Regions from separate parts of the Marinobacter salarius genome, predicted to be linked through region 2. Evidence: predicted binding sites of a transcription regulator. Region 2 holds the regulator's gene; the other holds the start of a gene.
The links. Region 2 encodes FliA, which starts transcription of late flagellar genes. Its sites were predicted from a motif close to CTAAAGTTTNNNNNNNNNNNGCCGNTAA; they were not measured.
Positions count from the first base shown of each region.

Region 1: a site for FliA is predicted at 12,748-12,775, ahead of R1T46_RS16745 (methyl-accepting chemotaxis protein). Genes of this name have one in related genera too.

Region 1 is NZ_CP136693.1:3,598,807-3,613,579, reverse strand. Features, by position in the region: gene R1T46_RS16810 (valine--pyruvate transaminase) at 1-1,052, shown strand, start outside; gene R1T46_RS16805 (DUF3108 domain-containing protein) at 1,062-1,802, opposite strand; gene purN (phosphoribosylglycinamide formyltransferase) at 1,901-2,566, opposite strand; gene purM (phosphoribosylformylglycinamidine cyclo-ligase) at 2,563-3,627, opposite strand; gene R1T46_RS16790 (DUF2066 domain-containing protein) at 3,826-5,148, shown strand; gene R1T46_RS16785 (CDP-alcohol phosphatidyltransferase family protein) at 5,182-5,739, shown strand; gene hda (DnaA regulatory inactivator Hda) at 5,718-6,434, shown strand; gene R1T46_RS16775 (ParA family protein) at 6,473-7,270, shown strand; gene R1T46_RS16770 (YqcC family protein) at 7,285-7,623, shown strand; gene nadC (carboxylating nicotinate-nucleotide diphosphorylase) at 7,650-8,498, opposite strand; gene R1T46_RS16760 (DUF1631 domain-containing protein) at 8,722-11,085, shown strand; gene ampD (1,6-anhydro-N-acetylmuramyl-L-alanine amidase AmpD) at 11,258-11,818, shown strand; gene R1T46_RS16750 (histidine kinase) at 11,818-12,705, shown strand; gene R1T46_RS16745 (methyl-accepting chemotaxis protein) at 12,830-14,773, shown strand, end outside.
Region 2 is NZ_CP136693.1:2,390,377-2,405,149, reverse strand. Features, by position in the region: gene R1T46_RS11120 (chemotaxis response regulator protein-glutamate methylesterase) at 1-876, opposite strand, end outside; gene R1T46_RS11115 (chemotaxis protein CheA) at 909-3,071, opposite strand; gene R1T46_RS11110 (protein phosphatase CheZ) at 3,089-3,877, opposite strand; gene cheY (chemotaxis response regulator CheY) at 3,898-4,281, opposite strand; gene R1T46_RS11100 (RNA polymerase sigma factor FliA) at 4,458-5,189, opposite strand; gene R1T46_RS11095 (MinD/ParA family protein) at 5,220-6,032, opposite strand; gene flhF (flagellar biosynthesis protein FlhF) at 6,079-7,377, opposite strand; gene flhA (flagellar biosynthesis protein FlhA) at 7,437-9,611, opposite strand; gene upp (uracil phosphoribosyltransferase) at 9,835-10,473, shown strand; gene R1T46_RS11075 (uracil-xanthine permease family protein) at 10,476-11,732, shown strand; gene R1T46_RS11070 (class I SAM-dependent methyltransferase) at 11,713-12,588, shown strand; gene flhB (flagellar biosynthesis protein FlhB) at 12,980-14,116, opposite strand; gene fliR (flagellar biosynthetic protein FliR) at 14,132-14,773, opposite strand, start outside.

The DNA.
Region 1 (14,773 bases), 1.2 Mb from region 2:
CGCCCCAGGGAGAGAAGCAGTTTATTGCCTCGTTGGCTGAGCTGTTGAATCGGGAATACGGCTGGGGATTGAAACCGGAAAATATTGCCCTGACCAATGGCAGTCAGGCCGCGTTTTTCATGCTGTTCAATATGTTCGGTGGTGATTATGGCGATGGGGTGCACAAGCATGTCCTGCTGCCGCTGGCGCCGGAGTATATCGGCTATGCCGATGCCGGTATTGAGCCCGGGCTTTTCCATGCCGTGCAGCCGGATATCTCATTCACCGACGCCCATGAGTTCAAATACCGGGTGGATTTCGATGCGGTCGAGGTGACGGCTGAAACCGGCGCCATCTGCGTTTCCCGCCCCACGAACCCCACCGGAAATGTCGTCACCGACGAAGAGCTGGCACGGCTGGAAGCCATGGCTCGCCAGCATGACATCCCGCTGATTGTGGATGGAGCCTACGGTACGCCATTTCCAAGCTTGCTGTTTGTGGATGCGACACCCCACTGGAACGACCAGGTGATCCTGTGTCTGAGCCTGTCCAAGTTCGGCCTGCCGGCCGTGCGTACGGGCATCGTTATTGCGGCGGAGCCGGTGATCAAGGCCTTGTCGGGCATCAATGCCATCATGAATCTGGCCACCGGTAGCTTTGGCGCCATGCTGGCGGAGCCTCTGGTGCGCTCAGGAGAGATCCTGTCGCTCAGCCGGGACGTGGTCTGCCCGTTCTACAAGGCGAAAATGGAGCGGGCGGTGGCGGTGTTCCGGGATGCCATGGGTGAGGACAGCTGTCGCTGGTATGTCCATAAACCCGAAGGCGCCATGTTTCTCTGGCTCTGGTTCCCGGGGCTGCCGATCAGCAGTCTGGAGCTGTATCAGCGGCTGAAAGCGCGGGGCGTACTGGTGGTGTCGGGGCACTACTTCTTCCCTGGTTTGCCGGAAGACGGCTGGAAGCACCGCCACGAATGCCTGCGGGTGACCTACTCACAGGACGATGAGCGCGTGGCGGAGGGGCTGCGAATCATAGCGGATGAAGTAAAGGCTGTCTGGGCGACGGCCAGCCCGTAACTCACCGCTCTAGCGGCCCACCTTGGCGTCGCTGATGGTCAGTTCGTACTCGCTGCCGTCAGGTTCCACCTGGAGGAAGCGAATCAGCAGATAGTCACGCTCTGGTGCGAACCACATCAGCGACTGGCGCTTGCTGTCGCTGTCGCGGACTTTCTCGGCCTTGAGTGTGCGGATGTCGTCGCCGTTGATGCGCACGGTCTCCTCGTCAACCACAGCGAACCTGTCGGTGTCGTAGTCGCCCTTGTCGATGACACGGTATTCCATCTCGCGCTTGCCGGCCTTGATGTCCTGGCTCAGTTGCAGCTGGTAGCCCATGGGGTCCAGGGCGCCTTCCTCCAGCGTCATCGAAAACTTATCGCCTTCGTGATGCCCACTGACCACGTTATTTTCCCAGTCAAAATCGATCGCTTCCTCACGGTCTCTGATGAAGAGGCCGGACAGCTTATAGCGGTAGCGCAGTGGAACCACCTGATTATCTTCCCAACGAAAGATCAGTGATTCGTCGATATCGGCGACAAACGAATCCACGTCCGTTCGGAAACGCCAGGTGCCATCGTCCCGTTGCTCCAGGCTGCGGCGGGCATCACCATTGAGAGAGATGCCCTTGTCCAGGGACGCGTTGTAGCTGAGCTTCATGGGTTGGAGGGTAACGTCCTCCGGCTCGTCCGAGGCGTGTGCGAGCGTGGCTCCGAGAAGCAGCGCCCCGGTTAACAGGGCGGGCAACGCTGTGAGGCTGAATTTCAGGGGCATGCGACTCCTCCGGTTGCAATGGCAGATCTGTCACTGAACAGTCTAGCGTGACTGGTTGCTTCCGGAGATGACGATAAGTTTACTCAGGCCGAGGCCGCTTAGTTCTCGTCCGGAAGTACCACCGGTCGATTCAGTGGCTGACCGTCGAACACCACGTAGTCGGTGCCCAGTTGAATGCGTCCCTCACAGAACCAGCGCACGACGATTGGGTAAAGCACGTGTTCTTTCTCCTGGACTTTCTCGGCCAGGGATTCCGGGGTGTCGTCCGGGGAGATGCTCACTTCTGCCTGGGCAATCACCGGCCCGCCATCCAGTTCTTCGGTGACAAAATGAATGGACACGCCGTGGGTTGTTTCGCCAGCGTCCAGTGCACGCTGATGGGTCTTCAGCCCGGTGTACTTGGGCAGCAGGGAAGGGTGCACGTTGAGCATGGTGCCACGCAGTGCCCGCACGAAATCCGTGGTCAGGATGCGCATGAAGCCCGCCAGGACGATCAGGTCCGGGTTGTGGCGGCGAATCTCCGCCATCAGTGCGCCGTCGAACTCCTCGCGGGAACCGTAATGGGTATGATCCACGGTGAAGGTGTCGATGTTGGCCTGGGCTGCCCTCTCCAGAGCGAAGGCGCCAGGGCGGTTGCACCCTACCGCAACGATCTGGCCGGGAAAGTCCCGCTCCCGGCTGGCATTGATGAGGGCCTGGAGGTTGGTGCCGCTGCCGGAAGCCAGGACCAGGATGCGTGGGGCGGTTACGGAATCTGCCTTCATGCCGACAACAGCCCTGGTGCATAACGTACTGATGCAGAGGCCGTGGCGTCGTCAGAGGCTTCAATGATGCCGACCTGCCAGACTTTTTCGCCCAGAGCGTTCAGCGTATCGAGGGCCAGTTCGCGCTGGTTGGCAGGGATACATACAACCATACCGACGCCACAGTTGAAGGTGCGGTACATTTCTTCGCTGGCAACGCCGCCGGCATCTTTCAACCATTGGAAAACCGGGGGCAGCTGCCAGCTGTCCGTATCGATGGCCGCAACTATGCCGTCAGGCAGAACCCGGGGAATGTTCTCCGGAAGGCCGCCGCCGGTAATGTGGGAGAGCGCACGAACGTCCACTTCGCGGACGAGCTGGAGCAGGTTTTTCACGTAAATGCGGGTGGGCGCCATCAGGGCATCCGCGAGGGTAACGTCGGCAACCGTCTGGTTCAGGTCAGCGTTACTGACTTCCAGAATCTTGCGGATCAGGGAGTAACCATTGGAATGCGGGCCGGAAGAACCCAGGGCGAGCAGAACGTCGCCAGCCTGCACGTGGCTGCCATCAATGATCTCGCTGCGCTCCGCCACACCGACACAGAAACCGGCCAGATCGTAGTCGTCCCCTTCGTACATGCCCGGCATTTCCGCGGTCTCGCCGCCCACCAGGGAGCAGCCGGCCTGTTCACAGCCAGCGCCAATGCCGTCGACAACCTGGGCGGCCACGTCCACATTCAGCTTGCCGGTAGCGTAATAGTCCAGGAAGAACAGGGGTTCGGCCCCGCCTACCACCAGGTCGTTGACGCACATGGCCACAAGGTCAATGCCAATGGTGTCGTGCTTCTGAAGTTGCATGGCAAGTCGGAGTTTGGTGCCGACACCGTCAGTACCCGACACCAGCACGGGCTCATTATAGCCGGGAGGAATAGCCACCATGGCGCCAAAGCCACCGAGGCCGCCAAGGACTTCCGGGCGACGTGTGCGCGCCGCGGTATTCTTGATGCGGTCGACGAGTTCGTTACCGGCATCGATATCAACGCCGGCATCACGATAGGTGAGGGAGGGCTTCTGTTCGCTCATGGTGTGCTTAACCGTTTGGACAGTGGGACAGGCGGCGGATTTTAACAGGTGCGGAACGGCGCTCCAAATGCAATTGCCCCGTTTGTCACCCTTAAGGCAGTGTGACACCGGATTGACTTTCTGCAATCCCGGTTAGCTACTCACACCAGGGGGCTTGGTGTATCCTATGCGCCATTAAGACGAATCGCAGGGTGTTTCATGCCAGACTCAGGAAAAATCTCGATGCAGGCAGCGCGGATAGTCCGTCAGTCACTCCGGTTGTTTGGCGTACTGGCGCTGATGGCCGCGCCAGCGGCAGCTGTTACCGTCACCGGCCTTTACTCGGTGGAAGTGCCCGTCGCTGGCTCCCAGCCGCAGGAACTTGAACAGGGCTATGCGGACGGCCTGAGCCGGGTGTTTGTGCGCGTTTCCGGTACCCGCGACGTGCTGCGCAACGAAGGCGTTGAAGAGCTTCTGGCGAACGCCGAGTCGCTGCTTCAGTCCTACCAGTTTTTACGCTCCGACACGGGAAATCATAGGCTACGGATGAGCTTCGGCGCGGTCGGCGTCAATCGTGCGCTGGCGTCCGCGGATGCACCGGTGTGGGGCGCGAATAGGCCGCTGACGCTGGCCTGGATCGCGGTCGAAGAAGGCGGGCGCCGTACCCTGGTCCATCAGGGAAACGACAGTACCGGGACGGGCGCCGATGAACAGTGGCGTCGCGTTTTTCAAGACGCGGCGGTTGACCGGGGTTTGCCGGTGGGTCTTCCCCCAGCAGGGTACCGGGACGACCGTGAACTGTTGTCGGACATATGGGGCCAGTTTACGTCCAGTGTCCGCAGATCGTCTGAAGATATGGAGCATGACCTGATGTCATTGGTACGGGTCAGCCGTTCAGGATCACAGTGGCGCGCCGGATGGGTGTTCGACGGTATGGGGCTGGATAGTACAGAGCAGTCGGTGACCGCTGACACTCCTCAAGCTCTGGCCGCTGCCGTTGTCGGGCGCTGGGCGGAAATGTTTGCCGATCGTTATGCGGTTGCGGGCAGTGATGTCGGCGAGTCTCCACAGGTGGACATCGTTGTGCATGGAGTCAGTAATCTGAAGGATTACGCCCGTGTGAACGGGGTTCTCAAGAACCTGTCGCCCGTGGTCGATGCGGGTGCCACCAGAGCGAGGAAGGACCAACTGACGCTCAGGGTTGCGTTTTCAGGGGAGATGGAGCAGTTGAAGCAGTACATTGCCCTGGACCCGCGGTTGGTTCCGCTTTCAGAGGCCGAGATCTCCCGCATGCCCTCCGGTGATGAGAGTCAACCCGGTGGGCAGGAGCAGGTACAACCGGTGCAGCAGGCTCCGCAAGGCGGCATTGCGCTCGCAGAACAGAGTACAGAAAGCGCTGCGGCCTCCGCGAACCCGTTGTTCGTCTACCAACCGCTGTTGGCAAATGAGGAAGAATCAGAACAGGCATTCGAGTCACTCTACCAGGTGCTTCATTACCGCTGGCAGCCTGCTTCCATCGTCGAGTCGGAAGACGGGGAATAATATAGCGGTGTTCGGTATTTGGGGAGTCATGACATGACGCACCGCTGGCGCTGGATTCCAAATGCGCTGACGTTTTTGCGCATTTTACTGATCGCTCCTTTTGCCGCAGCGCTGATGGCCAAAGAATACCGTTTCGCCCTGATGATATTTTTTCTGGCATCTGCAACGGATGCCTTTGACGGGTTCCTTGCGCGTCATTACAACTGGCGAACCCGGCTTGGCGCCATTGCCGACCCACTGGCCGACAAAGCACTGCTGATCACCGCTTATCTGATGCTGGTTCTGACTGACGTACTTCCAGCCTGGCTGTTCTGGTTGGTGTTGGGCCGGGATCTCCTGATCGTCTGTGGTGGGTTGGCGTTTCATTATGGTGTCGGTCGCTTTGAGATGCAGCCGAGCCTGCCCGGCAAACTCAACACCCTGATCCAGATTCTGGTCGCCCTCGCGATCATCATTCTGCTGGCGGATTTGCCGATGCAACCGTGGGTTATGGACGTTGGCATTTTGCTGGTGGCGGCTTCAGCCATTTTCAGTGGCGCTCACTACATCGGCGTTTGGGGTCTGAGGGCATGGAGGGCAAAAAGACAGTGAGTGCGTCGCAGTTGGTGTTGGGGGTCAAACTTCGAGACGATGCCCGTTTTGACAATTTTCATGGCAGCCGGAATGCCGACGCCGCGGCGAGGCTTAAATCCGCCTGCGAACAAGCCGGTGCTGTGCCCGTCATCGCCGTCTGCGGCGACGCTGATACCGGTAAAAGCCATCTGTTACAGGCGGCCTGTCATCTGGCAGAGCAAAACCAACAGAGTGCGGTTTGTGTCAGCATGGAAGAGTTGTTGCCACTGGGGCCTGACGCGCTCTCAGGGCTTGAAGGCCAGTCGGTCATCTGCCTGGATGACCTGGATCTCATAGCGGGCCAGGAAAACTGGGAAGAGGCCATCTTCCATCTGTACAATCGGGTCAGTGACCATGGCCACCTGATGGTCGTCAGCCTGTCGGAGCTCCCGGCGTCACTGCCATTCGGGTTGCAGGATCTGGTGTCCCGGTTGAGTCATGGTCTGACCATTCAGCTGGGGATCCATCGCGACGATGATCGCCTGAGAATACTGATGGCGAGGGCGGAACAGCGCGGCCTTGTCCTCAGTGACGATGTGGCTGTATTCATACTCAGACGAGCACCCCGGAAGCTGGCTGATCTACTGGCGATTCTGGATCGCCTGGATGAAAATTCATTACGCGCCCAGCGGCGGCTGACGATCCCGTTCGTTAAGTCGGTGTTGGGCTGGTAGGGCGTTATATTCGCAGGGAAACTGTCAGAGGAAGCAGCATGAGACGAGTAGTGTTTAACCAGAAAGGTGGCGTCGGCAAGTCCAGTATCACCTGTAACCTGGCCGCGATCAGCGCTGCCCGGGGCAAACGAACACTGGTTGTCGATCTTGATCCCCAGGGTAACTCCACCCACTACCTGCTAGGTAGGCCTGCGGGCGAGCTCAAGGATACCGTTGCCGACTATCTTGAGCAGACGGTGGCGTTTACCGTGTTCAATCGGCGCGCGGACGAATTTGTCCACGCCTCTCCCTTCGACAACCTGTTTGTTATGCCCTCCAGCCCGGAACTGGATTTTCTGGAGCGCAAGCTGGAAGCCAAGCACAAGATCTACAAGCTGAGGGAAGCGCTGAAGAAGCTTGGTGAGTCGTTTGACGAAATCTACATTGATACGGCGCCGGCGCTCAATTTCTACACTCGATCGGCATTGATTGCGGCGCAGCGCTGCCTGATCCCTTTCGATTGCGATGATTTTTCCCGTCAGGCCCTCTACAGCATCCTTCACGAGATCCAGGAGCTGCAGGAAGACCACAACGAAGACCTCGTGGTCGAAGGTATTGTCGCGAACCAGTTCCAGCCCCGCGCCAGCCTGCCAAAGAAGCTGGTGCGCGAGCTGATGGACGAGGGCCTGCCCGTATTGCCGGTGAGGTTGTCCAGTTCGGTGAAGATGAAGGAGTCGCACCAGAGCCGGCAACCGTTGATTCATATGGCACCGAAACATCCGCTGACACGGCAGTATGAAGACCTGTATCGAGTGCTTCATGGCGAAACCGTTGAACTGGAACCCCTGGCAGATTAAGAGTGAGCATATCTATGGCGAATTCGTCCGACCATACCGCCCGTGTCGCGGATAGTCTGCTTCAGATAGAGATTGAATTGCGGCGACTCGATGCGTGGGAGAGCGAGCCGCCATCGCCAGAGGCGCTGCAGAGCGCCCAGCCATTTGCCGTGGACACGCTGGAGTTTACCCAGTGGCTGCAGTTCGTCTTTGTCAGCCGCATGAAAGCGTTGATTGAAGGCGGCCACCCCCTGCCTCAGGTGTCCGGTATGGCACCGATGGCGGAAGAGCACTTCCGGGGCCGGGAAGAGTCAGGGACCGTCCTGATTAGCGAGTTGGCAGAAATGGACCGCCTGCTGTCCGGTCAGCCCTGAGTGTAGAAATGGGGTCTCCGACCGATTCAGTCGTGTATGTCCAGGCGCATGGACAGGTCCACCGCCCGGACATCCTTGGTCAGCGCTCCGATAGAAATGTAGTCAACCCCTGTCTCGGCAATCGGTACCAGCGTCTCGCTGCTGATGCCGCCCGATGCTTCCAGCTTTGCGGCGCCCGCCGTGCGGACAACCGCCTGACGCATGTCCGCCAGTGAGAATTCATCCAGCATAATGATATCCGCGCCTGCGGCCAGGGCCTGATCCAGTTCGTCCAGGTTTTCGGTTTCCACTTCTACCGGTCGGCCAGGGGCAATGCGGCGGGCCTCGCTGACTGCATTGGCAATAGAGCCACAGGCGGCAATGTGGTTTTCCTTGATCAGAAAGGCATCCCACAGACCAATGCGATGGTTATGGCAGCCACCACAGGTAACCGCGTATTTCTGCGCCAGCCGCAGGCCCGGCAGGGTCTTGCGGGTATCCAATAGCTGGACACCGGTATGGGCGACACGGCGGGCATGGCCGGCACACGTGGTGGCAACGCCGGACAGCAGCTGCAGCCAGTTCAGGGCTGAGCGCTCGGCGGTGAGCAGGCTGCGGGCTGGGCCTTCCATGGAAAACAGCGATTGGCCGGGGCTTGCCTCGTCTCCGTCTTGCACCTCCCAGCTCAGGGTGACCCCCGGGTCCACCTGCCGGAACACCTCCTCAACCCATGCGCGTCCGGCAATGGTTGCGGCATCCCGGGTAATGACATGTCCGCGACTGATGCGCGCCTGCGGAATCAGCATGGCAGTAATGTCGCCATCTCCAATGTCTTCACGCAGGCTTTGTGCAACGGTTTCGATGCGGGACTGACGAAGCAGTTCGGCTGGGATCATGGCAGAGTTTCCGGTCGTTCAGTGGCGGTTTTGAGGCACATTGGGTGTGCGGATGTGATTCTATAGGCCTTCGCCAGATTCGCCAAACCTGGAAGGGTGGGGTGCTAAACTGTGACAACCATCACTTAAACACAAAAGGTGACAAATTCTGACACAAGGTGACGTGGGTAAGGCCTAAGATGTGCAATAACACATTTCTCCAGACACCACCCGGAGCAGCCGAATGGCGCAGGATAACAAGGTTGTAAGTCTCAAGAGCCAGAAGCTTCCTGACAGGTTTTCCCTGCCGGGCTCTCTGGTACGCCTGCGTGACGTATCGGGTCAGTCACTGAAGTCTGTGCTGTCTGGTTTTTTCGACAAGGCGGATGACGCGCTCTTTGAGCTGGCGGACAAGGCTGGAAGCAACCAGGACCAGACTGCTTACTTCGACGCCATGCGTGAGTTGAGGCTGCGGCGCAAGAATATGACCGTGTCCGTGCTGCAGTATGTCAGCCGTGCTTTCAATGACATTGGTTCGTTCAAGCCGGGTGGTGGCAGTGGCACCCTGGATGAGGTGGATCAGGACTCGCTGGCGTTGCTGGACCATTCCGATCTGGAGCAGCAGGTCGCCATCGACAACCTGATCAACAAACTCCGCAACCAACACGCGGAGGTAATACGCCTGCTGAATGTGCGGGTTGCTCATCTGCTGCCCTCGGTGCGTCTGGAGGACAGTCAGATGCCCCTGAGCCCGGAGGTGATCTGCGGAGGGGTTGCGGAAGCCTGCTCTGACCTGGATATCGATATCCGTGCCAAGCTGGTGGTGCTTAAACTGTTCGACCGCCTGCTCGTGGGTGTTCTGGGCGATTTTTACAAGGATGCCAACAAAACACTGATCGCCGAAGGGGTGCTGCCCGACATGCGTCGCCCGCCGGTCGGTGGTCAGAGCGCGTCTGGAAACTATGCCCCGGCTGGGGGACGGACCACCGGGACGCTGTCAGCACGCTCGGAATCAGATGCGTCGGGGCCGCTCACTGCGCCGTCTGACGATGTGCGGGCAACGTTTTCGGAACTGAGTGCCCTGTTGCACCAGGGGCAGAATTCGACGGAGTACGGCACAGAGAGCAGTGGGCCACCCAGCGCAGGCGCGCTCGATACCCGCACACTGATGGCGCGGCTTCACGAAATTCAGTCCCAGTCTGTCCATTGGGGGCAGGGTGAGGTTGTGCCTCTGTCAGAGCAACTACAGCAGGTATTCCGGTCGGACGCCGGGAGAAAACATGACGTCGGCCAGGTGGACAGCGACGTCATCAATCTGGTGTCCATGTTGTTCGATTTTATCCTGGAGGACCGTCAGCTACACCCGGTAATGAAGGCCGTGATCGGGCGCCTTCAGATTCCCGTGCTCAAGGTCGCTCTGAGCGACAACAATTTCTTTAACCGGGGTGGGCATCCGGTACGGAAGCTGCTGAATGAGCTGGCCATGTCCGCTATCGGTTGGACTGAGAAAAAGCCCGGCCAACGTGATCCGCTACGAGACAAGATCGAGTCGGTGGTCGATCGCGTGCTTAATGAATTCACCGACAACGTCGATATTTTCAGTGAGCTGCTCAGCGACTTCGGCCATTTCATGGATCTGGACCGTCGTCGCAGGGAGCTTGTGGAGCAGCGTCTGCGTGATGCAGAGGAAGGCAGGGCCAAGCAGGAGAGGGCATCCAAGGCGTCTGAGAACCTGCTGAACGAACAGATTACCGGTCGGGATTTGTCTCCGCCGGTTGTCACGCTATTGAATGAGGCGTGGGCCAAGTATCTGCAGTGGATCGTGTTGCGTGAGGGTGAAGACAGTGAGCGCTGGGATGAGGCATGTGACCTGACCCGGCAACTCATCTGGAGTGTTGATCCCAGGCCCGTCGACAACAACACCCGCAGCGCGTTGCTACGGTCGATTCCGGGAATCGTCGACGGTCTGAGAAACGCCCTGCAGGAAATTTCGTGGGACCCGTTTGCGACCGACGCCGCCATAAGAGACCTTGAGCTGGCACACGTGGATGTATTCCAACGCCTTGCCACCACGACACGTCCTATCGTCGCGCCCGAACCTGAACCCCAGGCTGCGCCCAAAAAGGTGGAGGCGGAACCGTCTGTGGTCTCCAAGAGCCTGCCGGATGCAGCGCCCAAAGCCCCGGAAAAAGCGGAGCCGTCTTTTGAGGGTGTCGTATCAGACGCCTCAGGGGCCTCGGACGTCGCCATGTCTGCAGCCGTTGGGCCTGCAAGCCCTGAAAAACCGGCCGTAGAGGCATCGGTGGAGAGCTCCGTCGAAAACGTCGAGCTTCAGTGGCTGGAGCGGGCTGACGGCCTTCGTGTTGGTTCCTGGATCGAGCTGACCCGTGATGGCAACAAAACCCGCTGCAAGCTGGCGGCGTTTATCAAGGCGACGGGCAAATACATCTTCGTTAATCGCAGTGGTGCCAAAGTGGCTGAATATCAACGTGAAAACCTGGCACGGGCTCTCGCAGCGGACGAGATCTCCATGTTGGATGACGGCCTGATATTCGACCGGGCACTGGAATCCATCATCGACAACCTTCGCAGCAGCCGCAAGGACTGACCGTATAGCAAGACCGGAGACTTTGTGCTTCAATCAGGAGCATCAAAGCAACAACGGCGAACACAGCGGTTGTCCGTTCGTTCGCCACCGGCCTGTTGGAACCACATTGTCTGAAACCATCCCTTCCCACAATTCCATTGACCTGTCGCCACCGGCTGTCGCCGGATTACGGATGACCGGTCGGGTAGCTGGCGCCCGCTGGTGTCCGTCTCCAAATTTTGGCAAACGCCCCGAAGGTGCGGCGATATCCCTGTTGGTTGTGCATAATATCAGCCTGCCTCCGGGGCAGTTTGGAGGCGATGCCATTGAACGGTTTTTCTGCAACCAACTGTCTCCCTCAGAGCACCCCTATTTCGAGACCATAGCCGATATGAAGGTTTCGTCACACCTGCTGATCCGCCGGGATGGCGCATGCCTTCAGTTCGTCAGCTTGTTGGAGCGCGCGTGGCATGCCGGGCGGTCCTGCTTTCAGGGCCGTGAGGAGTGCAATGATTATTCAATCGGCATTGAGCTGGAAGGCGAAGACGACATTCCCTACACCACGGCTCAATATGAAGTGCTTGCTGATTTGTCGCTATTGATCATGAAGTCATGGCCGACCATCACGCGAGAGCGGATCACCGGGCACAGCGATATTGCACCCGGTCGCAAAACCGATCCAGGCCCGGCTTTTGACTGGCACCGATACCGGCAACTGCTTGGTGCAGGGCATGGCAACGGAGCGGATAACTGATGGTATTGGTGGTTTTCCTGTTGGCCTACCTGGTCAGACGCAAGCTGGATGCGGTCAGCGCCTGGTCTTCGGAGGCGTTGTGGCGTTCCGCCTTTAAGCGGGGAAGTACCGGGAGCTCTGGTAACGAGGCGGGCCGATGGAAGGGGCTGTCTATTGTTCTTGTACCCTCGCTGATGCTGGCGGCCGGGGAATACTATCTGCACACCATTGGCTGGCGCATGGCCGCGTATCCACTGGAATTCCTGTTGATGGTGTTGTTGATGGGAGTGCCGGGTTGGCGTGCTCGCCTGGAGGTTTACAGTCAATCCTGGGCGAGGGGTGACATGCAGTCCGCGTGGCATCACGTTATGGATAGTTTGCCGGCCGAGGAGCGGGGCGCGGCAACGTCGCCTGATGAGATGCATCTGGCATTGTCACGTACGCTGCTGGTCAACGTCTTTGAGCGTTTTTTTCTGGTCGCTTTCTGGTATGCCGTAGGCGGTATTGCGGTAGCCTTCTTTGCGAGAGGTATTATCGCGTTGAGGGACCACTGGCCGCATGCAGCAGCAAGGCCAGGGTTTTCCCGACTGGCGGAAATACTCAATTGGCTTCCCTCACGACTGCTGTCCTTCACGTTCGGAGTCGCCGGTGACCTCGCTGGCTGGATGAAAGAAGGAAAACGGATGCTGTTCGATTTTACCCTCAAAACCAGCCAGCTATTGATGGGCGCCGCCGGCGCGGCACTGACGGGCTATGCGTTGGAGCCGGAACGGTTCTCAAAGATTCATCCAGAAGAGTGGGCCAGTTTTGGCGGTCGCAGCCTGGAGGCCATCCGGGATTTGCTGAACCGAAGCATGCTGGTCTGGATCTGCATCCTTGCGCTGCTGGTCATTGCCGGCGTTCTCTAACCCCGACATTTCACAAAAGTTACATTTTTACGCCGAATAGTGCTCAAGTTTGTAGTACTTTAGTCGACAATATAAACAAATAGAATAAAGTTCCATCCTTTCGACGCTCTCTGTGGGGGTACACGTGAACCACCTTATCAAGCCTGCAGTAGCGCTGATGAATCGGCTGCCGATGTTTTACAAGTTCAGCCTGATCAGTGTGTTGTTCCTGCTTCCCATTATCGCCCTTTCCTGGTTGGTCATCAGTGAACTGAACCGGTCGGTTGATACCATGACCCGGGGTGTTGAGGGATTGGAGCAACTCGAAAAGGTGGATACGCTGCTGGCAGAATCCATGGCATACCGGGACTTCCGAGCTCCTGGCAAGATCAAGGATGACAATGAACTGCTTTCGAAATCCGCAGAATCGTCAGAAACCATTGATAGGCTTCTTGAGGAACTGGTTAGCGCAGAGGCTCGTTTTGATGAATCCGGTAACTGGTCCCAGCAGGTAGCGATGCTGGTGGAGGAGTGGCAAACGCTCAAATCGACGGACAGTTATCAGGGCAATATCGACCCCCAGTTCAAGTACTATCAGGAATTCGTCCAGAAAGTGCGGGCGCTGTTGTCCGCGACCATTGAAATTTCCGGTCTGGGGCAGGACGCCTCACGTGAAAACCTACTGCTCCTGGGCCTGTTGCGTGAGTCGTTGCCGGATGCCCGCAGCATCATTGGTCGGGCCAGGACTTTCGGGATATTTGCGCTCCTCGATGGGCAGGTGGGGTACAACCTCAGTGACGGCCTCAATGAAATTTATGATGAGTTGACCAACCGCGCCTCGTTGCTCGGGCCTGCATTAACGGTATCGATGGATGCATCGCCGACCCTCGAGGAAACGACAGGTGACGCGGTCGACGGTATTCTCGAGAGTCTGGTGGTTGTGCGTGACGAGCTGGATACCAATATCATTACGCCTATGCGCCTGGAGTTACCCTGGCGGGATTTCAACCGTACCATCGAGAATCAGCTTGCCCATTACGATGCGCTCAAGGCCGGAATTTTTGACGTCGTCGGCGCAAACCTGAACTCACGACTGGAGGGCGAGCTGCAGCAACGGCAGTTGATTATTGCCGCACTGGTGATTGTTCTGTTGGTGGTGGTTTACCTCTATGTCGGCTTCTTCATGTCGGTACGCACGGCTATTAACCGTTTCAGCACGGCAGCAAGATCCGTGGCTGAGGGCGATATGACGACTCACATCCAATTGGACAATCGTGATGAACTGGGTGAACTGACCACCGAGTTCAACAATATGACGGACCGGATTGCGGAATTGATCCGCTCGGTGAGTAGCACCACTTCGGATGTGGACCAGCAGGCCACGCGTGTCAACGACACCGCCGCTGCGAACAGCGAGGCCGTTGCGCGGCAGATGGAAGAGTCGGGCCAGATCAACGAAGCCATGAACCAGATGGTGGAAGCGGTCAATGAGGTCACCGAGAGTGCCCATCGCGTGTCTGACAGCGCCGGCGCGGCTGAAGAGGATACCGAGAGAGGCCGCGGTGTGGTTGCGGATACTGTTGCCACCATCAACCGTCTTGCCACCGAAATTTCCGGTGCGGTCGAGGTTATCAACCGGGTAAACGCCGATAGCGATAACATCAGTCAGGTTCTGGTCGAAATCAAGGCGATTGCGGAGCAGACCAATCTCCTGGCATTGAATGCGGCCATCGAAGCTGCCCGCGCGGGCGAGCAGGGACGTGGCTTCGCCGTGGTGGCAGACGAAGTACGTTCGCTGTCACAGCGTACCCACAAATCGACCGAAGAAATCGAGGGTATGATCACCCGGTTGCAAAGTGGCGTTAAGGAAGCCGTTGCGGCCATGACCAACAGCCATGACGTGACTGAAACCACGGTCAAGAAGTCGGCGGAAGTGACGGAAGCGCTGGACCGGATTGCCCAGGGTATTTCGACCATTGTTGATATGAGCCACCAGATCGCACAGGCGGCTGAGGAGCAGTCTGCCGTGGCGAAGAACGTCAATACCAACGTTGAACAGATCAGCGTTCTGGGTGAGAAAACGGCAGAT
Region 2 (14,773 bases):
CCGGTCATCTCCGGGAAGAATCCTGACTCTGCCCTGGCCACCCCGGTTTTCAATCATCATCTGCTTACCCCCGGGGGCAAGCAGCGCGACGCCCGGCTTCAGCATTTCGCCGTCTTCAGCCTGGCGCACCTGAATCTGGCAGAGCTTGTTCAGCCGTTCGGCAAACGCCGGGGTAAAACTGGCCGGCATATGCTGAACGAGCACCACAGGCGCGGGGAACCCAGCCGGCAACGCCATTAGTACACGTTGCAAGGCCACCGGGCCGCCGGTGGATGTGCCGATGGCAACCACACTGTAGTGTTTCGCCGGCCCGCGGCGAATCGAACGACGGACCGGTGCTTCAGGCTCTGGGGCGCTGGGGCGAGAGGACCTGTCCGGTACCGCCGGCCGCTCGGGGACGCTGCGCCTTGCCGGTGAAGGGCTACGGGGCGAAGGCGGCGGAGCTGTGGGAGGCGGCGCCGACGGTTTTGCACCAGGGCGGCTGCCAGCGACATCCAGTACGCGCTCAATGAGTATTTTTTGAAGCTGACTGGAATCTCGGGCAATTTCCTCAAAATTCTTGGGCAGGAAATCAACGGCACCTGCCTCAAGGGCATCCAGGGTTACCCGGGCACCCTCGTAGGTGAGGGAGGAGAACATCAATACCGGCGCCGGATGTCGCTTCATGATCTCACGGACGGCGCTGATACCGTCCATGACGGGCATCTCGTAGTCCATGGTGATGACGTCAGGCCTCAGCTTTTCAGCCAGCTCGACACCTTCGCGCCCATTGGTGGCCACGCCAACCACCTTGATCTGACCGGAAGCGGTCAGGATTTCCGTCAGTCGCTTGCGGAAAAAACCTGAATCATCAACGACCAGGACAGAAACCGTCATCCATTTCTCCTAAACCTGGGCCCGCCGCAACGTTATTTGCCGTAGTTTTGCAGCAGGCTCGGAACATCAATAATGAGTGCAATTCGGCCGTCGCCAGTGATGGTTGCACCCGCCATACCCGGCGTTCCCTGAAGGGCCCGGCCCAGGGGCTTGATCACCACCTCTTCCTGCCCGATCAACTGATCCACCACAAAACCGACGCGTCGTGTTCCCATCGCCACGATAACCACGTGAGCATTCTCTGGTTCCGGCTGACCAGCGGCGCCTTTGACCAGCCATCGCTTGATGTGGAACAACGGGAAGACTTTGTCTCGAACCACAATGCATTCGCGGCCATCCACTATGTTCTTTTTGCTAAGGTCCAGATGGAAAATCTCGACCACGTTCACCAGTGGCAGCGCGAAGGACTGGTCGCCAAGCATGATCATCAAGGTAGGCATGATGGCCAGGGTCAGCGGCACCTTGATGACGATGCGAGACCCCTTGCCCAGCTCCGACTCCACGCTCAGTTGCCCGTTGAGCTGGCTGATCTTGGTTTTCACCACGTCCATGCCGACACCGCGACCGGACACATCGGATATCTGGTCCTTGGTGGAGAATCCGGCGGAGAAAATCAGGTTGTAGCACTCGCTGTTGGTCAGTCGATCGGCAGCATCCTGTTCGTAGATGCCCTTTTCCACCGCTTTTCGGCGCAACACATCCGGATCCATTCCGGCACCGTCGTCTTCGATGGACAATAGAATGTGGTCCCCTTCCTGCTCGGCAGACAGAGTTACACGGCCCTGGCGAGGCTTGCCCGCCTTTTCACGAACATCGGGTGCCTCTATACCGTGATCAACCGAGTTGCGAACAAGATGGACCAGAGGATCGGACAGCGCCTCCACCAGGTTTTTGTCCAGGTCGGTCTCTTCTCCGTGCATCTCAAGGTTGATTTCTTTCTTCAGGCTGCGAGCCAGGTCGCGAACCACCCTCGGGAAGCGGCCAAACACTTTCTTGATGGGCTGCATCCGCGTCGCCATCACAGCGGATTGAAGATCGGTGGTCACCACGTCCAGGTTGGAGACCGCCTTGTGCATATGCTCGTCTTCACTCTGGGCGCCCAGACGCTGCAAGCGGTTACGCACCAGCACCAGTTCACCCACCATGTTCATGATGTCGTCCAGGCGCTTGGTGTCCACCCGTACAGAGGTTTCGGCCACAGGCGCGTTGGCGTCCCGTGCTGGCATCGCAGGTGCTGCACTCGTCTTGCCGTTTTCCGCAGGCACTTTTTCAGGCTTACCAGCCGGTTGCGCGGGCTCGTCAGCCATGGCACTGGGAGACGTGGCCGACGGCTGCTTTGCAGCAGGCCCAGGGGCCGGCTTGGCAGTTTCTGCCGTGGGGCTACCACCCTTGCCGTGCAGGTCATCCAGCAACTTTTCGAACTCGTCGTCCGAAATCAGGTCGTCGCCACCCTTGCTGTCACTCGCCTCATCACTGGTAACCTTGTCGCCCGAGGCATCCTGGCTGTCAGGGGCTGCCTTGCCGGTTTCAGGCGGGCCTGAGAACTGGCCCTTGCCATGCAATTGGTCCAGCAGGGCCTCGAATTCATCATCGGAGATGTCGTCTCCGCTCGCTCCGTCACCGCCTGAAGATTCATTGCCGTCGCCACTGGAAACTGGAGCGCTGGTCTTTTCCTCTTCCAGGGCATCCAGCAACCGCTCGAATTCGTCGTCGGTAATATCACCGCCATCGTCTCCAGAACTGGCTTCGTTGCTCTCGTTCTGTTCTTCGCGAGCGACCGCTGCGTTTGCCGACGGCGACTCCCCTGCCGGTTGCGCCAATGCGTCGAGGGCGGCGATCAGCTCCTCGGGAGCTGGCGTCGGTTCTTCGTGATGACGAACCTGTTCAAACATGGCATTGACGTGATCCAGGACTTCCAGCACCACGTCCATCAATTCGGAATCTACCTTGCGCTTGTGGTTACGCAGGATATCGAAAACATTTTCCGCGGAATGGCAACAGTTCACCAGGGCATCGAGTTGCAGAAACCCAGCACCGCCCTTTACGGTGTGGAAACCCCGGAAGATGGCGTTGAGCAGATCGCTGTCGTCCGGATTTTGCTCCAGGTCGACCAGTTGCTCCGACAGCTTTTCGAGTATTTCGCCTGCCTCAACAAGGAAGTCCTGCAGGATCTCTTCATCGGCATCAAACGCCATGCGTTACCCTCTTTTATTCAGAAACCGAGACTGGACAGAAGATCATCAACATCGTCCTGTCCCGATACTACATCTTCGCGTTCTTCGGCCTTGATCTGTGGACCAACACCCTGTTCTGCCGATATCTTTTCCTGTTCTTCCAGTTCATGGACGGTGCCGGTCATCTGGTCCACATGGCTCGCCATCACTACCAGGCTCAACAGATGCTCTTCCACCTCTTTAACCAGAGTGGTGACCTTTTGGATCACCTGCCCTGTGAGGTCCTGAAAATCCTGAGCCAGGAGAATCTCCGACAGATTGTCGTACATCGCTCCTGCATCGGTGTTCAAGGTAACGAAAAACGTATCGATACGGGCATAGAGCTCACGGAATTCCGCCGGGGCCATCTCACGGCGGCGCAATTTCTGCCACTGGTCTCTCAGCTCCGCGGCCTCGTCGCGGAGGGCGCTGGCCTTGGGCATGGCCTCCTCAACCAGGTCCATGGTCCGGTTGGCCGCTTTACCGGTCATCTGAACCACGTACTCCAGACGATCCGACGCATCGGTCATCTTCGAAAGGGCTTCGGACTGTTCAGCGTTACGGGGGTCAATCTGGAAGTTGCGGATCGCCTCATGGAGGCTGCGAGTCAGTCGCCCTACTTCCCGATACAGGCTCTGGTCCCTCACCTCGCTCAGCTCATTGATCAGGGTCATCGCGCGGCCGTATTCCCCAGCGTTGACCTGCTCGACCAACTCGGCCGCCTGGCTGCGGAGCTTATCCGTAACCTCCGGGTCGAGCCCCTGTGGGTCTTTATTGCTATTGCTCATGGGAGCCGTCCGACCTCTGATTACTGGATGCGTTCGAAGATCTTCTCAATCTTCTCCTTGAGTACGGCTGCCGTGAAGGGCTTAACCACATAGCCGTTCACGCCGGCCTGCGCAGCGGCGACGATCTGGTCCCGCTTCGCCTCGGCGGTCACCATAAGCACAGGCAGGGTCTTCAGGTTATCGTCGGCACGGACTTCCTTAAGCAGATCGAGCCCGGACATCCCTGGCATATTCCAATCGGTTACCAGAAAATCGTACTTTCCGCTCTTGAGCATCGGCAGTGCGGTATTGCCATCGTCCGCTTCGTCAGTATTGGTAAAACCAAGATCACGAAGCAGGTTCTTAATGATCCGTCGCATTGTGGAGAAGTCATCCACAATCAGGATTTTCATATTCTTGTCCAATGGGACCTCCAGTTAAAAACGCCCGGAATTCGTTTTTGGCTCCCGGCTCACAGTCTAGCAGGCCGGGTAGTTTAACCGCTTATTGTGTGGCCTTTGGGCCGGTTGTAAAGCGCCGGTTACCAAAAGGCTACAGTAAAGAATGCCTGGTAACGCCGTTCAACAGGGCGATGGCCTGTTCAGTGCTGCCAACCAGTGAGACGCCCCCGCAGACGGAGCGCGGCCTGACTGTGAATCTGGCTGACCCGACTTTCGCTAACACCCAGCACGGCACCGATTTCCTTCAGGTTCAGCTCTTCCTGGTAATAAAGGCTGAGCACCAGCTTTTCTCGCTCGGGCAGATCACTAATCGCGGTGGCCAGGTTCTTGCGGAAGTTGTCAGACGCCAAGCCATCCAGTGGGTTATCGCTGCCTTCTGTTTCTTCTATCGGCAGCTCGCCGGATTCATTGAGCTCATCCAGACTAAAAAGTCGACCACTGTTGGCATCGCTCAGGGAGGAATAGTATTCGTCGAGGTCCAACCCGAGCTCTTCGGCTACTTCCGAGTCTTGGGCCTCCCGGCCCAGGCGATCCTCGACAGCCTTGATGGCTTTGGCAATGCGGCGGGAATTCCTGTGGACGGATCGAGGGACCCAGTCACCCTTGCGAATTTCATCCACCATGGCCCCGCGGATCCGGATGCCGGCGTATGTCTCAAAGGTAGCCCCCTTGTCGGAACTGTATCGCTGTGCAGCTTCCAACAAACCAATCATGCCTGCCTGCATAAGATCATCCAGTTGGACAGATGCCGGCAGCCGCGCCATGAGATGAAGCGCTATTTTTTTGACCAGCGGGGCCTGTTCCTCAACGAGCTGGGAAGGTCCGCGTGTACCCGTCCGGTTGTAGATTCCAAGTTCTTTCGCCAATGTCATGTATCCGGCTATTCAGTGACAGGATCAAAATCAGACTTCGACGAGCCGCTCCACAAAGAATTCCAGATGCCCCCGGGGCGACGATGGCAGCGGCCAGCTATCCACTTTCTCCGCAAGGCTCTTGATTGCCAACGATGCTTTTGCCCGAGGGTAGGCATCCAGCACGGCACGCTGCCGCTGTACCGCCTTTTTTACGGCCTCGTCATACGGCACGATACCCACATATTGTAGTGCCACATCAAGAAAGCGCTCGGTAACCCGGGTCAGTTTTTCAAACAGGTGGCGACCTTCCTGCTCATTCCTGACCTGGTTGGCCAGTATACGGAAGCGGTTGGTGCCGTAATCCCGGTTCATGAGCTTTATAAGGGCGTAGGCGTCGGTAATAGACGTAGGTTCATCACAGACAACCAGCAATAGTTCCTGTGAGGCTCGGAGGAAACTCACCACCGATTCGGAAATACCCGCAGCGGTATCAACAATCAGCACATCGATCTGGTCACCCAGTTCACTGAAAGCGTTGATCAGGCCAGCATGCTCCAGCGTGGAAAGCTGAGTCATACGCTGAGTCCCCGAGGAGGCAGGCACGATTTTAATGCCACCGGGTCCATTGACCAGCACATCCCGCAAGTCGCAATCCCCGGCAATGACATCCTGTATGTTGCGGTTGGCGGTAATACCCAGAAGCACGTCAATGTTGGCAAGACCAAGATCGGCGTCTAGCAGTACCACCCGACGCCCCATTTGCGCGAGGGCGATGCCAAGGTTTACTGATACGTTGCTCTTGCCAACGCCCCCTTTCCCGCCGGAAACGGCAATAACCTGTACCGGATGTGGTCTGCTCATACTGACTCTGATCTCTTGCCGCGTTTAACCGCAGGCTGTGTTGTTTTTAAACAGCGACTGCCTGTTGCTGCTGGAGTTTCTTCAGCCTCTCCACGGCTAAACGCACCAGCGGGATGGACTCAGCGTGGTGCAAGTCTTCCGGGATTTTCTGCCCGTCGGTGTAATAGGCCACCGGCAATCCCGTTTCCATGACGAATCCCAGCGATTCACCCAGGGTCAGTGCTTCATCGATTTTGGTCATCACACAACCCGTAAGATTTGCCATCTTATAGCAATGCCAGACGGATTTCATGATGCGCGGCTGACTGGTTGCCGAAACCACCAGATGGGTTCGAATCCGATGGTGACTGCGAGCCAGCTCCATAAGCTGCTCCTCGTAGCCCTTGTCGGTGCTGGTCAGGCCTGCGGTATCAATCAACACCAGGTGCCGGTCCGACAGTTCGTCCAGTATGTCGTCCAGGGAATGGGTTTCATCCACAACCCGAACCGGAACGTTCAGTATGCGCCCGAACACGAATAATTGCTCGTGTGCCGCAACCCGATAGCGATCGGTTGTGACCAGTGCCAGAGAGTCAGGGCCGTGGCGCAGAACGTAGTGTGCGGCCAGCTTGCCGATGGTCGTCGTCTTGCCGGACCCGGTTGGTCCCACCAGAGCATAGACACCACCCTCTTCCGCCCACTCGGTGCGCGTAGTCTTTACACCGGCGGCCAGCATTTTCAGAGACTGTTTCCAACCATCTTCAAGCCGGCCTGCCCGGTGACGCCGGGACAGAGAATTGGCAAGCTCCAGTCCGAGACCGAATTCCTGCAACTTTTCAGACAGCCTCTGCTGTACTGCGTTTACCGCTGTTTGTTCGGGTTCACCGCCGTTGCGGGCACTGACCAAGTCACGGAGGGAACTGATTTCCGCGCGCATTTGCGCAAGCTCGCCGGAATAGGCAGCACGTGCGGTCGACGGCTCTTCAACAACCACAGTATCGTCGTTGGCGAGTGCTTCCTCAGAAAGACCAGCGTCACCAAACTCACCACCCACACTCGTCCTACCAAACGCCGCACGCTTTTCACGCACTTCACGAATGCGATCGCGGGAGCGGCCGAGTTCGTCCTCCAGGCGGCGATGCTGTTCCGCCTGCAACTCGGCTAGCCGTGAGCCATTGGTGGCTTCCCGTGCGGCGTCTCCGAGACGCTGACGCGCCATGTTTTCGTCGTAATCGAGCGCTGTCACAATTTCGACGCCGCCATCAACACGACGATTGGAAAGGATCACGGCATCGGGCCCCATCTGATCCCGCACCTGACGCAGTGCCTCTGCCATGCTTTTGGCGAAAAACCGCTTTACTTTCATAATGATGCCTCCTTTCGGTCAACGCTTCCCAGCGTCTTCCGCCTTTCCAGCCGCGGCCTTTACTGGCCGACGGATGCGACAATAGTGATCTGTTTGTTATCCGGAATTTCCTGATACGACAGTACATGCAGGCGCTCGACTCCGTAGCTGGCAAACTTCGCCAGTACCGGGCGCAAGGGCCCGGAAACCAGGAGAATCGCCGGCTTGCCCAGCATTTCCTGGCGCTGGACGCTGTCCTGGAGCGACCGTTGAAGCTTCTCAACCATATTTGGCTCCAGCACCAGCCCGATGTCTTCTTGACCGCCGGATTGTTGACTCTGCTGCATGGACTTTAGCAATAACTGTTCCAAGTCCGGATCCAGAGTAATCACCGGGATCTCCGCGTCGTTGCCACAGATACTCTGGACAATCATCCGGCGAAGTGACTGGCGAGCAACCGTGGTCAGCAGTTTCGGGTCCTGGCTCTTCGGGTGGACGTTCACAATGGCCTCCGCAATAGAGCGCATGTCACGGATCGGCACTTCCTCTTTCAGCAGATTCTGTAGCACCTTCAGCAGCAGGCTGATGGAAATGGTGGTGGGTACCAGTTCTTCCGCCAGCTTTGGTGACACTTTTTCGAGCTGGTCCAGCCATTTCTGAGCTTCCTCATGGCCAAGCAGTTCGTGGGCGTGTCTCTGAAGGATCTGGTTGAGGTGTGTCGCCACCACGGTACTGGCGTCCACGACGGTATAACCGAGGGTCTGTGCCTGGTCTTTTTTATCCGGCTCGATCCAACTGGCGTCCAGACCAAAGGCGGGGTCTTTGCCCTCTATCCCCTCGATCTTGCCGAACACCTGACCTGGGTCAATCGCCAGTTCACGGTCTGGATGGATTTCTGCCTCGGCAATGGTGACGCCCATCAGGGTGATTCGGTAGACATTGGGCATCAGGTCGAGGTTGTCGCGGATATGGACCGAAGGCATCAGGAAGCCCAGATCCTGTGAGAGCTTTTTGCGAACGCCCTTGATACGGCTGAGAAGCTGACCGCCCTGGGATTTATCCACCAGGGGAATCAGGCGATAGCCCACCTCCAGGCCGACGATATCCACGGTGGCCACATCGTCCCATCCGAGTTCCCGGGTTTCTCCCGGCGGCGGCAGCTGGGCACTCTGTTCACCGCCCTCACCGCCAGGTGGCAAGTCGCGCCCCGGGCCTGCCGGACGAGCACCACCGCCCCGGATCGGGAACACACCATCCTCCTCAACGGTCTGGCGTTCCTGTTGCCATATGTACCAGGCAATACCACCCGCAATCGCCCCCAGACCGAGGAATGCTACGTGCGGCATGCCAGGAATCAGGCCCAGAATGATGAGAATAACGGCCGCGATACCCAGCGCCTTGGGGGCGTTGAACATTTGTTGCAGTATCTGCCCGCCCATGTCCTGGCTGGACGTTACCCGGGTAACCATGATCGCTGCAGACGTCGACAGCAGCAGTGACGGAATTTGAGCCACCAGACCGTCACCAATGGTCAGCAGTGCATAGTTCTGCGTAGCCGTACCAAAATCGAGGCCGTGCTGGAGCATACCGATGGCAATGCCACCGATCAGGTTGATGGCCAGGATCAACAGGCCGGCGATGGCGTCGCCCTTGACGAATTTACTGGCGCCGTCCATCGAGCCGTAGAAGTCTGCTTCCTGGGCAATTTCAGAGCGACGGTGCTTGGCTTCTTCCTGGTTGATAAGACCGGCATTGAGATCGGCATCGATGGCCATCTGCTTACCCGGCATGGCATCCAGGGTGAAACGTGCGCTTACTTCCGACACCCGGCCAGCACCTTTGGTGACCACCAGGAAGTTGATGATCATGAGGATGGCGAAGACCACCAGGCCAACCGCGTAGTTACCGCCGATAAGAACCGCGCCGAACGACTCGATCACCTTACCGGCCGCATCACCGCCTTCATGGCCGTTGAGCAGAACAATCCGTGTGGATGCAACGTTGAGCGCCAACCTCAACAGTGTTGCCACCAACAGAACAGTCGGAAAGGATGCAAACTCCATCGGCCGCAAGGCGTAGACACACACCAGCAGGATCACGATCGACAAGGTAATGTTGAAGGTGAAGAACACGTCCAGCATGAACGCCGGCATGGGCAGAATCATCATGCCCAGCAACCCCATCAACATCACGGGAATGCCAATATTACCCCGCGTCAGGGATTTGACATTGTTGAAGACTAGCGCTCGATCCATGCCGGGAAACTCTCCGATTGGCGGTAAACCGCAGGGGTGTGCGGGTCGTTTTTTTGACGCAGACGCATCGTTTGACGAGGTATTCGCAAGATCCGTACCAGCCCTCACGGCTTTTCTTTTTACCACGCCTGACGGACTCGGCAAGATACGGTATCCTTGCGCCATTTGCTGGCGTCTTTACTGCGCCCAATCACATCATCGACCCAGACGCAAAGGTGAGCCCATGCCAATTCACGAGGTCAAGCACCCTCTTATCCGCCATAAACTCGGCCTGATGCGCCGCTCAGACATCAGCACCAAAAATTTCCGGGAGCTCGCTCAGGAAGTCGGTGCTCTGTTGACGTACGAGGCCACCAAGGATTTTTCACTGCAGAAGAAAACCATTGAAGGCTGGGCCGGGCCGGTGGAGATTGAACAGATCCAGGGCAAGAAAACCACCATCGTGCCAATCCTTCGGGCCGGCCTGGGTATGCTGGACGGCGTACTCACCCTGATTCCCGGTGCCCGGGTCAGCGTTGTCGGCCAAGTGCGCAACGAAGAAACCCTGGAAGCCAGCACCTATCTTGAAAAGCTGGTAGGCGAACTGGATGAGCGCATGGCCATGATCGTCGACCCCATGCTGGCCACCGGTGGCTCCATGATCTCCACCATCGACGTGCTAAAGAAAGCCGGCAGTACCGAAATTCGTGCACTCGTCCTGGTTGCAGCACCAGAAGGCGTAAAAAAAGTGTTGGAGAAACATCCAGATGTGTCGATCTACACCGCATCAATCGATGACAGGCTAAATGAGAAAGGTTACATCCTTCCGGGGCTTGGCGACGCCGGCGACAAAATCTTCGGCACCAAGCAGAAGGACGTCTAACCATGCAGGACCATAGCACCGACCCGGTCTGGAAACAGGCCATCGCCGGCTCACAAATGCTGCTGGTGGCTTTTGGCGCATTGGTATTGATGCCCCTGATTACCGGCCTCGATCCCAACGTTGCGCTGTTCACCGCCGGCATTGGCACGCTGATTTTCCACATCGTCACCGGCGGCCAGATTCCCATTTTCCTGGCCTCATCCTTCGCCTTTATCGCCCCGATCATTGCCGCCAAGGGTCGCTTCGGCCTTGAGGAAACACTCGGTGGCCTGATGGCCGCGGGCATCCTTTATATCATCCTGAGTGGCGCTGTACGCCTGCGCGGTACCGGTTTCATCACCCGCTTGTTGCCTCCCGTGGTTATCGGCCCGGTTATTATGGTGATTGGCCTTGGCCTGGCGCCGGTGGCTGTCCACATGGCTTCCGGCCGCACCGGTGATGGCGCGCAACAACTGGTGCCCTACGACACCGCCATCTGGATTGCGATGATCTCCCTGGCCGTGACCGTGATTATGGCGGTCTGGTCCAGCGGAATCTTCCGCCTGATCCCGATCATGTTCGGCATTATCGTCGGGTACATACTCTCCGCCTTTGCTGGCATCGTGGACCTGTCACCCATTACCAACGCGCCCTGGTTCGCCATCCCCAACTTTGTGGCGCCGGAGTTCAGCTGGGCAGCCATCCTGTTCATGATTCCTGTGGCCATCGCACCAGCCATTGAGCACATTGGCGACATCCTCGCCATCGGTACCGTCACCCGCAAAAACTACCTTGAGAAACCCGGCCTGCACCGCACCCTGCTAGGCGACGGCCTTGCCACCAGTGCTGCCTCAGCCCTTGGTGGCCCGCCCAACACCACCTATTCAGAGGTTACGGGCGCGGTGGTGCTGACCAAGAACTTCAATCCCAAAGTCATGATCTGGGCGGCGTGCATTGCCATCGTGCTGGCGTTCATCGGCAAATTCGGCGCAGCGCTCCAAACCATCCCGGCGCCGGTCATGGGCGGTATCCTGTGCCTGTTGTTCGGCTCTATTGCCGTTGTCGGCCTGAATACCCTGATCCGGCACCAGGTCGACCTGTCGCAGGCACGCAACCTGGTCATCGTTGCCGTCACTCTGGTCTTCGGGATTGGTGGCATGGCGATTGGTAACCTGGAGGGCATCGCCCTTTGCGCGGTGGTTGCCATAGCCCTCAACCTGATCCTGCCAGGCAAGGGCGAGGCATGGGGCGCACGGATTCATGAGCAAGACACCCACTGACAACCGACCAATGAAAGCAGCTGGCAGCTCCGGCATCAGCTTTACCGCTCTCTATACCGGTGCCGTATGGCACCGGTACGGTCTCTCCGACGACGTGCTTGCGACGGATGAGGGGCGCTGGCTGTATCACCTGATGACTCCGTTCGAGGTAGGAAGCAAAACGCTCATCGGTGGCAACATCCGCACCTTCCTGATGCAGCGCCACCTGATCATCGATCACCTTATCGAACAGGCCCTTGAGCGTGGCGTCACCCAGGTTCTGGAAATTGCCTGCGGAATGTCTCCAAGAGGCATCCGCTTGCGGGAAAAGCACCCACACCTCCATATGGTGGAAGCCGACCTCCCCGACATGGCCACCAAAAAGGCCGCAAGACTCCTGGCCTCCGGTCGCCTGGGCGACCACCATCAGGTAATGCCCATCGACATCCTGGCGGAATCCGGTGAACAGACGCTGGAGGCGATTGTCGCGAGAGCGTTCGACAGCAAAGAACCGGTGGTTGTCGTCACCGAGGGACTGACCAGCTATTTCTCCTTGCCGGTTATTTCAGAATTCTGGAAACGCCTGGCTGCACTGCTGCAACAGCGCCCGGGATCGGTCTACCTGTCCGAAAGCTACCTGATGCCAAACCAGCCACTGTTACGCGGTGCCCTGAAATCCCTCGGCGGACTGCTAAGCACGGTTACCCGCAGTGATGTCAGCTTCCATTTCCTGGACGACCAACAAGCGGCTGAGCACTTCGGTGCTTGCGGCTTTCCCTCCGTTACCGTCCACAACCCTGCTGACCTCTACGGCCAACTCCCAATTCCGGAGAGCCGCCGTGATCCTATGGTTCGGGTTATTGAGGCCTCGGTGTAACCTGCTTTTAGCCTTCCGGTTTGGCGTTAACGGGTGTGCGAAAGGGACTCCCAAAAAACGCCCGTGAATACATCCCTGTAGGGCTCGGTCGCGCCATCCATGGCGCTCCACGTTTTTGGGAGTCCCTTCCCCACACCCCCTCGATCAACGGCGTTATCGCAAGCAGGCAAGGTCGAATAATAGGAAACCCGAGAAAGGTTTTGACGATTTTGGCGATATCTATGATGAAAGAAGTGGCTCTGCGGGTGGGCTGCCCAAAACTGTACGGAGCCATGGATGGCGGAGTCCAAGCGTCACATGGATGTGCCGAAGGAGCGTGTTTTGGGCAGCCCGCCCGCAGAACCACCTCCCCCAAACCAACAGGCTAGGTACCAACAGGCCAGCACCCAACTCAAACGTCGCGCCGCAAATCCGAAGGAATCGGAAACTTCGGCATCTGGGGCTTCTCGCCCCGTCCCTTACGGAATTGACGAAGCTGGAACACATAGGCGAGCACCTGGGCGATCGCCATGTACAGACCATCCGGGATTTCACCCCCGATGTCAGTGTTGTGGTAAACCGCCCGCGCCAAAGGTGGCGTGCGGAGAATCTCCACCTTGTTCTCGCGGGCAATCTCCATGATCTTGAAAGCCGTTTCGTCCGACCCTTTCGCCACCACAATCGGCGCCGCCATCTTCTTTTGATCGTACTTCAACGCCACCGCATAATGCGTCGGGTTAGTGATCACCACATCCGCGCCCGGGACATCCTGCATCATCCGACGCTGAGCCATCTCACGCTGCAACTGACGGATCTTACCCTTCACTTCCGGCTTGCCTTCCGTATCCTTGTATTCGTCTTTCACTTCCTGCTTGGTCATGCGCAGCTTTTTCTGGTGATCAAAGATCTGGAACGGCACGTCGATCGCGGCAATGACGATGGTGGCACAGGCAAGGATGAAAAAGCTCCAGGCCATGGTCCACACAACATGCTCCATGGCCGATCTCGCAGGCTCTTCAGCGATGCTAAGCAGGTCATCCGTACGCAGGTTCAATATCAGGATCGCTACCGCCATCACCAGGCCGACTTTCAGGATGGCTTTGACCAGTTCAATCAGCGAACGCATGGAGAACATGCGCTTGAGACCTTTGAGAGGGTCCATTCTATTAAGCTTGGGGGCGATGGCTTTTCCGCTGACCAGCAGACCACCAATACCAATCGAGCCTGCGACTGCAGCGACGAGCAAGAGGATCAGCAAGGGCGCCAGGGACAGGGCGGCTTCCTTGGTGGAGGCAATCAGCTGGACGCTCATATGCCGGGTGTCGAAGATGGCGGAGCGCTCCAACACGAAGCTGTCGCGCATGATACTTTCCAGGGAAGCGCCCATTGACGCGCCAAACATCAGCAGGCCGCCGGCACCAGCCAACAGAACAGCCATGGTCGCCAGTTCCTTGGAACGCGCAGTCTGGCCGTCCTCCCTGGCTTTCTCAAGCCTTCGGGGGGTGGCCTCTTCGGTTTTTTCCTGGCTGTTGTCGTTTTCTTCGGCCATGGTTTTCCGTCGCTACTAAGGCTGCCCTTGCAGGTTTCGCATGAACTCAAACGTCTCCCGGGTGTACTGCTCGAAATGTGGCAGAAAATTGGCGTGCAGCACCCATATGGCAAATAATCCAAAAATCAGGCCAATCGGAAAACCCAGGGCAAAAATGTTCATCTGGGGAGCAGCACGTGTCATAACCCCAAAGGAAATATTGACGATAAACACGGCGGTGACAGCAGGTAGGGCCAGCAAGACAGCGGACACGAATATCCAACTGATGCGATGGGCGAGCTGCCACACACCAGCCTGCCCCAGACCTTCCAGGCCAATGGGGATGGTGCGGAAGCTCTCAATAAAGACTTCGAATGCGACCAAGTGCCCGTTCATCGCCAGATACAGCAGAGTAATGGTGATGGTGTAGATCTGCGCCAATACCGGCACACTCACGCCGTTGGCCGGATCAACCATGGAGGCAAAACCAAGCCCCATTTGCATGGCAATCATCTGTCCGGCAACAACAAACAGCTGGAACAGGGCCGTCAGGGCAAATCCCATCCCCACACCAATGAGGATTTGCTGCAAGGTGATCACCACCCCGTCAGCACTGAAGGCGTCCACCTGAGGCACTGGCGGGATCATGGGCACCACCAGGATGGTGATAATAAGAGC